One region of the Diaphorobacter sp. JS3050 genome, then DNA from elsewhere that is predicted to be linked to it. Evidence: predicted binding sites of a transcription regulator. Region 1 holds the regulator's gene; each other region holds the start of a gene.
What was found. Region 1 encodes NrdR, which represses ribonucleotide reductase genes. Its sites were predicted from a motif close to CACNANATNTNGTG; they were not measured.
Positions count from the first base shown of each region.

Region 2: a site for NrdR is predicted at 1,745-1,758, ahead of HND92_RS00550 (ribonucleoside triphosphate reductase). Genes of this name have one in related genera too.
Region 3: a site for NrdR is predicted at 1,376-1,389, ahead of HND92_RS16190 (ribonucleoside-diphosphate reductase subunit alpha). Genes of this name have one in related genera too.

Region 1 covers NZ_CP053553.1:2,422,491-2,426,588, reverse strand. The annotation lists gene HND92_RS11650 (O-acetylhomoserine aminocarboxypropyltransferase) at 1-479, opposite strand, end outside; gene HND92_RS11645 (CBS domain-containing protein) at 578-1,033, shown strand; gene aroC (chorismate synthase) at 1,127-2,227, shown strand; gene nrdR (transcriptional regulator NrdR) at 2,304-2,753, opposite strand; gene glyA (serine hydroxymethyltransferase) at 2,766-4,010, opposite strand; ZMP/ZTP riboswitch at 4,045-4,098, opposite strand, start outside.
Region 2 covers NZ_CP053553.1:125,901-129,998, reverse strand. The annotation lists gene HND92_RS00555 (EAL domain-containing protein) at 1-1,479, shown strand, start outside; gene HND92_RS00550 (ribonucleoside triphosphate reductase) at 1,773-3,800, shown strand; gene nrdD (anaerobic ribonucleoside-triphosphate reductase) at 3,891-4,082, shown strand; gene HND92_RS00540 (anaerobic ribonucleoside-triphosphate reductase activating protein) at 4,072-4,098, shown strand, end outside.
Region 3 covers NZ_CP053553.1:3,380,628-3,384,725, forward strand. The annotation lists gene HND92_RS16180 (sigma-54 dependent transcriptional regulator) at 1-541, shown strand, start outside; gene ampD (1,6-anhydro-N-acetylmuramyl-L-alanine amidase AmpD) at 522-1,121, shown strand; gene HND92_RS16190 (ribonucleoside-diphosphate reductase subunit alpha) at 1,477-4,098, shown strand, end outside.

The DNA of each region.
Region 1 (4,098 bases):
TTGCCTACGGTTTCGCCAAAGAACAGCTTGGTGTTGGGGCGGATGGCGGCGCGCCAGCCGTCGATGTCGCCGGGCTTCACGAAGGTGGTGTCAATGCCGAAGCGGCGCAGCGTGTAGTGCAGCAGGTTCTGGCTGCCGCCATACAGCGCCGTGCTGGCCACGATGTGGCTGCCTGCGCCCATCAATGTGGCAATCGCCAGGTGCAGCGCGGCCTGCCCGCTGGCCACGGCAATCGCCCCCACGCCGCCCTCCAGCGCTGCCACGCGCTGCTCCAGCACCGCGTTGGTGGGGTTGCTCAGGCGGCTGTACACATGGCCCGGGCGCTCCAGGTTGAACAGGGCCGCCGCATGATCGCTCGACTCGAAGACGAACGAGGTGCTCAGGTGGATCGGCACGGCGCGCGCACCTGTGGCGGGGTCCGGCTGCGCGCCGGCGTGCAGGGCCAGCGTGTCGAAGCCGGGGTCGGAATATCCGGGCATTCATGTCTCCAAAGTGGTGAATTTGTGCGCCATTGTGGGCTATATTTATTCGCTATCGGGCTGCATGCAGCGCCTGCAGAACCCTTCGGAGACTCCCCATGAAAGTCAGCGACATCCTGCGCCTCAAAGGCAACACCCTCTACACCGTGCATCCCGACGAGCCGCTGGCCCGCGCCGTGGATGCCATGGCCGAGAAGGACATCGGCTCGCTGGTCGTGATGGAACATGGCGACCTGGTGGGCATGCTCACCTTCCGCGAGGTGATCCAGGCGCTGACGAAAAATGGTGGCGGCGTGGGCACCATGCTGGTGCGTACCGCCATGGACGACGCGCCGCTGACCTGCACGCTGGAGACCGACATGGACGAGGTGCGCCGCATGATGCTGGGCCGCCACGCGCGCTACATGCCCGTGATGGACAAGCGCATGCTGATGGGCGTGGTCAGCTTCTACGACGTGGCCAAGGCCGTGGTGGACAGCCAGAATTTCGAGAACAAGCTGCTCAAGGCCTACATCCGCGACTGGCCGCAGGAAGAATCGCGGCCGGCCAACTGATTTGGTGATCAAAATAGCTGCCAGCGCTTGTCAATCAAGCGCTGGCAGCTATTTTTTTGGTAGTAACAGTGGCTCGGGGATAATCGCACCCCTATGAGCGGCAACACACTCGGTACCCTTTTTTGCGTCACCAACTTTGGTGAATCCCATGGCCCCGCCATCGGCTGCGTGATCGACGGCTGTCCGCCCGGCATGGAACTGTCCGAGGCCGACATTCAGGCCGACCTGGACCGCCGCCGCCCCGGCACCAGCCGCCATGTGACGCAGCGCAACGAGCCGGATGCGGTGGAAATCCTCTCGGGCGTATATGAGGGCAAGACCACCGGCACGCCCATCGCGCTGCTGATCCGCAACACCGACCAGCGCAGCAAGGACTACGGCAACATCGCGCAGAGCTTCCGCCCGGGGCATGCCGACTATGCCTACTGGCACAAGTACGGCCTGCGCGACCCGCGCGGTGGCGGCCGCTCGTCTGCGCGCCTCACGGCACCCACCGTAGCCGCCGGCGCGGTGGCCAAGAAATGGCTGGCCGAGAAATACGGCACCCGCTTTCGTGCCTGCATGACCCAACTGGGCGAACTGCCCATCCCGTTCGAGAGCTGGGAGCATGTGCCGCACAACCCCTTCTTCGCACCGGTGGCCGACGTGCAGGCCTACGAGGACTACATGGACGCGCTGCGCAAGTCCGGCGACTCCTGCGGCGCGCGCATTCGTGTGCAAGCTACCGGTGTGCCCGTGGGACTGGGCGAGCCGCTGTACGACAAGCTGGACGCCGACATCGCCCATGTGATGATGGGCCTGAACGCCGTGAAGGGTGTGGAGATCGGTGCCGGCTTTGCCAGCGTGGCGCAGCGCGGTACCACGCACGGCGATTCGCTCACGCCCACGGGCTTCGCCAGCAACAACGCGGGTGGCGTGCTGGGCGGCATCAGCACCGGGCAGGACATCGAGGTGTCGCTGGCCATCAAGCCCACCAGTTCCATCATCAGCCCACGCGAGTCCATCGACATCCACGGCCAGAGTACCGAGGTGATCACGAAGGGGCGCCACGACCCCTGCGTGGGCATCCGCGCCGCGCCGATCGCCGAGGCGTTGCTCGCATTGGTCATCATGGACCATGCGCTGCGCCACCGTGCGCAATGCGGCGACGTGGTGCAGGCCGTGGCTCCGATTCCGGCAGTCCGCCAGGGGTGATGGTCAAAAACGGCTGTAGCGCCCGCCCAGTGGGCGCTGTCAGCTATCAATAGAAGAGCAATGGGAGAGCAGCGGCTTACTTGCGGACTTCGTCCACCAGCGCACGGAACTCGTCGATGTCCTCGAAGCTGCGGTACACGCTGGCGTAGCGCACATAGGCCACCTTGTCGAGCTTCTTCAACTCGCGCATGACCAGCTCGCCGATGCGGCTGGACAGAATCTCGCGCTGCCCCAGGTTGAGCAGCTTTTCCTCGATGCGCTCGATGGCCGAGTCGATCTGCACTGTGCTCACCGGTCGCTTGCGCAGCGCCAGCTTGAACGATCCCAGCAGTTTCTCGCGGTCGTATTCGACGCGGCGGCCGTCCTTCTTGACGACCGTGGGGAAGTTGACTTCCGGTCGTTCGTAGGTCGTGAAGCGCTTGTCGCAGGCGCCGCACTGGCGCCTGCGGCGGATGAAGTCCCCGTCCTCGGAGACGCGGGTCTCGACGACCTGGGTCTCCTGATGGCTGCAAAAGGGACACTTCATCGCGGCGGTCGATCAGCGATAGACCGGGAAGCGGCTGGTCAGCGCGTGCACCTTGGCGCGCACGGCTTCCAGGTTCGCCTCGTCATGCGGATTGTCCAGCACGTCGGCCAGCAGGTTGGCCGTGAGGCGCGTTTCCTCTTCCTTGAAACCCCGTGTCGTGATGGCGGGCGTGCCCACGCGAATGCCGCTGGTGACCATCGGCTTTTCGGGATCGTTGGGGATCGCGTTCTTGTTGATCGTGATATGGGCCTTGCCCAGGGCTGCCTCGGCCTCCTTGCCGGTGATGCCCTTGGCGCGAAGGTCCACCAGCATCACGTGGCTTTCGGTGCGACCGCTCACGATGCGCAGTCCGCGCTGGATCAGCGTTTCCGCGAACACCTTGGCGTTCTTGGTCACCTGCTGCTGATACTGCTTGAACTCGGGCGACAGGGCTTCCTTGAAGGCCACGGCCTTGGCGGCGATGACGTGCTCCAGCGGGCCGCCCTGCAGGCCGGGGAAGATGGCGCTGTTGATGGCCTTCTCGTGCTCGGCCTTCATCAGAATGATGCCGCCGCGTGGGCCGCGCAGGCTCTTGTGCGTGGTGGAGGTCACCACGTCCGCAAACGGCACCGGGTTGGGGTACTCGCCCGCGACGACCAGGCCGGCATAGTGGGCAATGTCCACCCAGAAGATGGCGCCGACTTCCTTGGCGATCTTCGCGAAGCGCTCGAAGTCGATGCGCAGGGCGTAGGCGGAGGCGCCGGCGATGATCAGCTTGGGCTTGTGCTCGCGGGCCTTGGCTTCCAGCGCGTCGTAGTCGATCTCTTCCTTGTCGTTCAGTCCGTAGGAGATTACGTTGAACCACTTGCCGCTCATGTTCAGCGGCATGCCGTGCGTGAGGTGGCCGCCCTCGGCCAGGCTCATGCCCAGAATGGTGTCGCCGGGCTTCAGGAAGGCCATCAGCACAGCCTGGTTGGCCTGCGAACCCGAGTTGGGCTGCACATTGGCCGCTTCGGCGCCGAAGAGTTGCTTGATGCGGTCGATGGCCAACTGCTCGATCACGTCCACGTTCTCGCAGCCGCCGTAGTAGCGCTTGCCAGGGTAGCCTTCGGCGTACTTGTTGGTGAGCTGCGAGCCCTGAGCGGCCATCACGGCGGGCGAGGCGTAGTTCTCGCTGGCGATCAGCTCGATGTGCTCTTCCTGGCGGCGGTCTTCGGCCTGGATGGCGGCCCACACCTCGGGATCGGTTTGTTCGACAAGAATATTGCGTTGGTACATGGCAGTCCGATGAACTAAGTGTCCCTTGGCAATCAAGGGCTGCCCAGGCGAACGACGGATCGCTGCGGGGCTGGTGCCTGCCGCGCGG
Region 2 (4,098 bases), 1.7 Mb from region 1:
CTGCCGCGCGGCCTGCCCTGGCAGGGGGAACTCATCAACCGCCGCAAGAACGGACAGGTCTACACGGAAAACGCCTCGCTTTACCCCGTTCGCGACGTGTTCGGCGAAGTGACGCATTACGTCGCGCACATGGAGGACATCACGCAGCGGCGCGAGGCGGAGGAGCGCATCCGCGCCCTCTCCAACTACGACACGCTGACCGGCCTGCTCAACAAGAAAGCCTTCGACGAACAGTTGACGCAAGCCATCGACCGCGCCGACGCAAGCCACGAACGGGTGTCGGTGCTGTGGTTCGACCTGGACAACTTCAAGCTGGTGAACGAAACCCTGGGCCACGCGGCCGGTGACGAACTGCTGTTGGAGATGGGCAACCGGCTGCGCGCCTGCCTGGCGCCGCACATTCCCGTGGCGCGCTATTCGGGCGACGCGTTCACGGCCATCGTGCCCCTGGCGGACCAGGCGGCGGTGGCGCTGCTGGCGCAGGATGCGCTGGCGCAGCTGCAGACCACACTGCAGATCCACGGCCATGCCGTATCCGTCAGCGCGTCGGCCGGCATCGCCGTCTACCCCGACGACGCGCGCACCGCCAGCACCTTGGCGTCCGCCGCGGAAGTGGCGATGTACCGCGTCAAGCAGGACGGGCGCAACGGGCTGCGCTTCTTCGCACCCGAGATGCAGGCGCACACGCAACGTTCGCTGGAGCTGGCCGCCGGCCTCAAGGACGCGGCGCACCGCGGCGAGCTGTTCCTGGTGTTCCAGCCCCAGCGCACGCTGGGCAGCGGCGCACTGGCGGGCGCCGAGGCGCTGCTGCGCTGGCGGCATCCGCGCTGGGGGCTGGTGTCTCCGGCCGAGTTCATCCCGATCGCCGAGCAAAGCGGCTCCATCGTGGCCATCGATTTCTGGGTGGTGGAGCAGGTGGCGCAGCAGTTGCGCGCCTGGGATGCCGCGGGCCTGCCGCCGCTGGTGGTGGCGGTGAACGTATCGGCTGCGCAGTTCGCGCGGCCGCACTTCGTCGAGGAGCTGGTGCGCATCCTGCAGCGCATGGACGTTTCGCCCCAGCGCATCGAGGTGGAGTTGACCGAGGCCGTCGCGCTGAAGAACCCGGAACAGGCCGAGACCACCATCCGCCGCCTGCATGAGGTGGGCTTTCGCGTGGCGCTGGACGACTTCGGCACAGGCTATTCCTCCATGAGCTACCTCAAGCGCTACGCCATCGACAAGCTCAAGATCGACCAGTCCTTCGTGCGCGAACTCGCCCACCAGGCCAGCGACCAGGCCATCGTGACGGCCATCATCAAGATGGCCCACAGCCTGCGCATGGCCACCATTGCCGAAGGCGTGGAGACGGCCGAGCAGGCCGCGTTGCTGCAGGCCTGCGGCTGCGACGAAATGCAAGGCTACTGGTACAGCCGGCCGCTGGAGCCCGCCGCGTTCGAGGCCTTTGTGCGCAATGCGCAGGCCGGCGTCGAGTTGGCCTGACACGCGTCGCGCCGCACGCAACCCGGTTGCTACTGTTTTAATAGCTTCCAGCGCTTACCCCTCCAGCGCCAGAAGGCCAAAAGGCGTCAACCCCCCACGGCGCCCCGATCCCCCGCCCAGCCTCTCGGGCGCGGGCCTGCTGCGGCCCCACCCCGTGGCGCTCGGGCCACAAGCCGCGCACCGCAGCCCCCTCTGCACAGGCCCTTTTCTGCCCTGCGGTTTGTGCCTGATCAAACTACCTATAGTGTTTGATAGGTATGGTGAACACTATATGTAGTGTTTTAAGGGTTGCCATGACACCACCATCTCCGATCGTCGCCAGCCTGCCGCGCGACGTCATCCAACGCAACGGCGAGCGCACACCTTTCGATGCTGTGCGCATCCAGTCGGCCATCGCACGGGCCGGCCAGGCCACGGGCGAGTTCGGCGAGGACGAGGCCCGTCTGCTCACGGCGCAGGCCACCAAGGTGCTGATCCACCGCTTCCATGGCGAGGCACCGGCCATCGAGCAGATCCAGGACGTGGTGGAGCAGACGCTGATCGCCGCCAACCATCTGCAGACCGCGCGCGCCTACATGGCCTACCGCCAGCGCCACGCCACCCTGCGCGCCGACCGGCAGACGCTGGTGCATGTGGAAAGCTCCATCAACGAGTACCTCACGCGCGCCGATTGGCGTGTGAACGCCAACGCCAACCAGGGCTACTCGCTGGGCGGGCTGATCCTGAACGTGGCAGGCAAGGTGACGGCGAACTACTGGCTCTCGCACGTCTACGCGCCCGAGATCGGCGAGGCGCACCGCAATGGCGACATCCACATCCACGACCTCGACATGCTCAGCGGCTACTGCGCGGGCTGGTCGCTGCGCACGCTGCTGCACGAGGGGCTGAACGGCGTGCCGGGCAAGGTGGAGGCGGGGCCCCCGAAGCACATGAGCTCCGCCGTGGGGCAGATCGTGAACTTCCTCGGCACGCTGCAGAACGAATGGGCCGGCGCGCAGGCGTTTTCGTCCTTCGACACCTACATGGCGCCCTTCGTGCGCAAGGACGGCATGGACTACGCCGCCGTGCGCCAGTGCATCCAGGAGCTGGTCTACAACCTCAACGTGCCCTCGCGCTGGGGCACGCAGACGCCGTTCACCAACCTCACCTTCGACTGGACCTGCCCCGAGGACCTGCGCGAGCAGGTGCCGGTGATCGGCGGCGTGGAGATGCCGTTTTGCTACGGCGAGCTGCAGGCCGAGATGGACGTCATCAACCGCGCCTACATCGACGTGATGACCACGGGCGATGCCAAGGGCCGCGTGTTCACCTTCCCCATCCCCACCTACAACATCACGCCCGATTTTCCGTGGGAGAGCGAGAACGCCGTCGCCCTGTTCGACATGACGGCCAAGTACGGCCTGCCGTACTTCCAGAACTTCATCAATTCCGAGCTGTCGCCCAACATGGTGCGCTCCATGTGCTGCCGGCTGCAGCTGGACCTGCGCGAGCTGCTCAAGCGCGGCAACGGCCTGTTCGGCAGCGCCGAGCAGACCGGCAGCCTGGGCGTGGTCACCGTCAACTGCGCACGCCTGGGCTATCTGCACGCGGGCGACGAGGCGGCCCTGCTGGCGGCGCTGGACCGCCTGCTGGAACTGGGCAAGCAGAGCCTGGAGGTCAAGCGCAAGCTCATCCAGCGCCTGATGGACCAGGGCCTGTTCCCGTACACCAAGCGCTACCTGGGCACGCTGCGCAACCACTTCAGCACGCTGGGCGTGAACGGCATCAACGAGATGGTGCGCAACTTCACCGGCGGCGCGCACGACATCACCAGCGACTGGGGTCACCAGTTCGCCCTGCGCCTGCTGGACCATGTGCGCGCGCGCATCGTGCAGTTCCAGGAAGAGACCGGCCACCTCTACAACCTGGAAGCCACGCCCGCCGAAGGCACCACCTACCGCTTTGCCAAGGAAGACAAGAAGCGCTGGCCCGCCATCCTGCAAGCCGGCACCGAGGCGCAGCCGTACTACACCAACTCGTCGCAGCTGCCCGTGGGCTTCACCGACGACCCGTTCGAGGCGCTGCAGCGGCAAGAGGCGCTGCAGGGCAAGTACACCGGCGGCACGGTGCTGCACCTGTACATGGGCGAGCGCATCTCCAGCGGCGCGGCCTGCCGCGAGCTGGTGAAACGGGCGCTCACCCACTTCCGCCTGCCCTACATCACCGTCACGCCCACCTTCTCCATCTGCCCCACGCACGGCTACCTCGCGGGCGAACACCCGTTCTGCCCGCGCTGCGACGAGGAGCGCCTGGCCGCCAAGCGCGCGCGGCTGGCGGCGTGATTTGAACGAAATTTGCCTCTAGCGCTTATGTAGCAAGCGTCAACAGCTATTGTTTTTGAAGTTCTTCCACCACCAACCCAGGAGTTTGTCATGACCCACTTTTCCGCCACCGAGAACACCGCCCTGGCCACCGCCATGCAGCTGACCGACGCCGAGCGCCAGCCCTGCGAGGTCTGGACGCGCGTCATGGGCTACCACCGCCCCGTAGCCAGCTTCAACACCGGCAAGCAGGGCGAACACAACGAACGCCAGTTCTTCGCCGAGCCGGGCCGTGCCTGCTAGGACCAGCCACACCGCC
Region 3 (4,098 bases), 960 kb from region 1:
CCCACCGTTGCGCGAGCGGCGAGAGGACCTGCCCGCGCTGTGCGAGGCCTTGCTGGCCCGTATCGAGCAAGAATCGGGGGTGGCCGTTCCCCACCTGACAGAGGAAGCGCTGCAGTGCATTGCACAGCACCCGCTCACCGGCAATGTGCGCGAGCTGGAAAACCTGCTGCACCGCGCGGTAGCCCTCAGCGATGGCCATGAGCTGCACGTTGAAGGCGCGCCAGCCTCCACAGTGGAGGCACCGCCGCCCCTACCGCAGCCCGTACCGTCCGCACCAGCCATCGCGCAGCCCGCTGAGCCGCACGCGCCCCCTCGTTGGTCCGGCATCAGCGAAGGCATGCCCCTGCCCAACGATCTGCAAGCCTGGCTCGACCAGCAGGAACGGGAAATACTCGTGCGCGCCCTGCGCGAGGCGGGTTTCAACCGCACGGCCACCGCAGCCCGCCTGGGCATCAGCCTGCGCCAAATCCGTTACCGGATTGCCCGGCTGCACATCGAGGTACCGCAAGACGGCGACAGCCATGGCGACGCGCAGCCCTGAGCCTGCGACCCGGCGGCCTGCCTGGCATGGCGGCTGGTACGCGAATGCGAGACGCATGGACTCGCCCAACCACGGGCCACGCCCCCCGCAGGCCAGCGTGGACCTCATCGTGGTGCATTCCATCAGCCTTCCCCCCGGAGAGTTTGGCGGGGGTCATGTGCACCGGCTTTTCATGAACCGGCTGAACTGGGACGCCCATCCTTATTTCCAGCAGATTCGCGGCCTGGAAGTGTCGACGCATTTCTTCATCACGCGCGCAGGTGTGCTGTGGCAGTTCGTGGACGTGGGCCGACGCGCCTGGCACGCGGGCCGTTCCCACTACCGGGGGCGCGATGCCTGCAACGACGACTCGATCGGCGTTGAGCTCGAGGGGCTGGAAGGTGGGAGCTTTGAGCAGGCGCAGTACGCCACCCTTGTGACCCTTTGCAAGGCGCTGCGGCAGCGCTACCCCGTGCGCTACATCGCGGGACATGAGCACATCGCCCCTGAACGCAAACACGACCCAGGCCCTGGGTTTGACTGGCGTGTACTTCATGGAGCCTTCGCCGGCACGGGTGTTCTTTTTCCGCCAGGGTGCTGATCCCTCCAGCCACCCGGACGCATTGCCGCACTTTGCGCCTTCGCCTCGCCTTCACTGCTCAGGATGAAGTTGCACGCGCGTTTGCGCGCAAGATCGGCCAGCATGCCGCACCATGGCTCAAGCCGTCGGATGCGGGCCTGATCCTACGGGGGCTGCGACGGCAGTAGAAGGCCCAGGCGTTCAATCACGTCGAAACGATCTCGCCAGCCTCTTACGGGGATACACTACCCCTAGTGTCTTGAGCCATCAACACACACTAGATATAGTGTGCGGCGACAGTCTACGCCGCCGTTTCGCCGGCCGAAGGTGACTGCCGTCCGCCTGGCCATTTCTCCGAACACCTCCGAGGACCTCCATGCACGCTGCGCCCCTATCCGCTCCTGTTGACACCCCATCGCCTGCACGGGCCACCCCGTCGGCCACGCCGACCGGGGCCCATCCACTGATGCACTACCAGATCATCCGCCGCAACGGCGCCGTGGTGCCCTTCGAGCCGCAAAAAATCGCCGTGGCGATGATGAAAGCATTCCTGGCCGTTCACGGGGCACAGGGAGCAGCCTCGGCGAGCGTGCGCGAAGTGGTGGATCAGCTGACCCAGGCAGTCGTGCGCGCGCTGATGCGCTCGCGCCCCGCAGGAGGAACGTTCCACATTGAAGACGTGCAGGACCAGGTGGAGCTGGGCCTGATGCGAGGCAGCCATCATGAGGTGGCACGCGCCTACGTGCTCTACCGCGAGCGCCGCGCGCAAGAACGCGCACAGAAGAAGGAACAACTGCTACCCCAGATGCCGGCCCTGTATGTACAGGACCAAGGTCAGCGCGTGGAGCTTGACATTCTGCGCCTGCAGAGCCTGGTGGAAGCCGCATGCACGGGCCTGGGATCGGACGTCCAGGCCGCGCCCATCATCGCGGAGACCATGCGCAACCTGTACGACGGCGTACCCATGGACGAGGTGTACAAGGCATCCATCCTCGCGGCGCGCACCCTGATCGAGAAAGATCCCGGCTACACCTACGCGACGGCACGACTGTTGCTGCACACCATCGTGCGCGAGGTGTTAGGCCGCGACGTGAATCCCGCCGACATGGCCCTGGCCTACGCCGAAAATTTTCCACAGTTCATCCGCCAGGGCGTGGACAACGAGTTGCTCGACCCGCGCCTGATGGAATTCGACCTGCAGCGCCTGGGAAGCGCACTGAAGGCCGAGCGCGACCTGCAGTTCGACTATCTTGGCCTACAGACGCTGTACGACCGCTACTTCCTGCATGTGCGCAAAACGCGCATCGAGCTGCCTCAGACCTTTTTCATGCGCGTGGCCATGGGCCTGGCGCTGCGCGAGGACGACCGCAACGCCCGCGCCATCGAGTTCTACGAACTGCTCAGCTCCTTCGATTTCATGAGCAGCACGCCCACGCTGTTCAACAGCGGGACATTGCGCTCGCAGCTGTCCAGCTGCTACCTGACGACGGTGCCCGACGAGCTGGAGGGCATCTACGAATCCATCAAGGAAAACGCCCTGCTGTCCAAGTTCGCGGGCGGCCTGGGTAACGACTGGACACGCGTACGCGCCCTCGGTGCACGCATCAAGGGCACGAACGGCGAGTCGCAAGGCGTGGTGCCGTTCCTCAAGGTGGTCAACGACACGGCCGTGGCCGTGAACCAGGGCGGCAAGCGCAAGGGTGCCGTCTGCACCTACCTGGAAAGCTGGCACCTGGACATCGAAGAATTCCTGGAGCTGCGCAAGAACACCGGCGACGACCGGCGACGCACACACGACATGAACACGGCCAACTGGATTCCCGACCTGTTCATGAAACGCGTAATGGAAAAGGGCCTGTGGACACTGTTTTCCCCCTCGGATGTCCCTGACCTGCACGACCTGTACGGACAGGCCTTCGAGAAAGCCTACATCGCCTACGAGGCCAAGGCCGAGAGCGGCGAGCTGCCTCTGTTCAAACGCGTACCGGCCGTCGACCTCTGGCGCAAGATGCTGTCCATGCTGTTCGAGACCGGCCATCCCTGGATCACCTTCAAGGACCCGTGCAACATCCGCTCTCCTCAGCAGCATGTAGGCGTAGTGCACAGTTCCAATCTCTGTACCGAGATCACGCTCAACACCAGCGATGCCGAGACGGCCGTCTGCAACCTGGGATCGGTGAACCTCGCGCGCCATCTCAAGGACGGAGGCATCGACCACGACAAGCTGCGCAAAACCGTGAGCACGGCCATGCGCATGCTGGACAACGTGATTGACATCAACTACTACGCCGTACAGAAGGCCAAGGACTCCAACCTGCGCCACCGCCCCGTCGGCCTGGGCCTGATGGGGTTCCAGGACGCGCTGTATGAACTGCGCATCCCCTACGCAAGCGACGCCGCAGTGGAGTTTGCCGATACCTCCATGGAGGCTCTCTGCTATTACGCCTACTGGGCCTCAACCGATCTCGCCCAAGAACGGGGCCAATACTCCAGTTACCAGGGTTCTCTGTGGTCCCAGGGCATCCTGCCGCTGGATTCACTGCAGTTGCTGGAGCAGGAACGTGGCGGATACGTGGAGGTGGACCGTACGACCCGTCTGGACTGGGACATGCTGCGCGCCAAGATCGCGCAAGACGGCATGCGCAACTCCAACTGCATCGCCATTGCGCCCACAGCCACCATCTCTAACATCGTTGGCGTGGACGCCTCCATTGAGCCCTCCTTCGGCAATCTCTCCGTCAAATCCAACCTCTCGGGAGAGTTCACGGTCATCAACCAGTACCTGGTGCGCGACCTGAAGCAGCTGGGCCTGTGGGACGACGTGATGCTCATGGACCTCAAGCACTTCAAGGGATCGCTGCACGCGATCGACCGCGTTCCCCTCACCGTCAAGGCACTGTATGCCACGGCCTTTGAAGTCGCTCCCACCTGGCTCGTCGAAGCGGCGGCGCGTCGACAGAAATGGATCGACCAGGCGCAGAGCCTGAACATCTATATG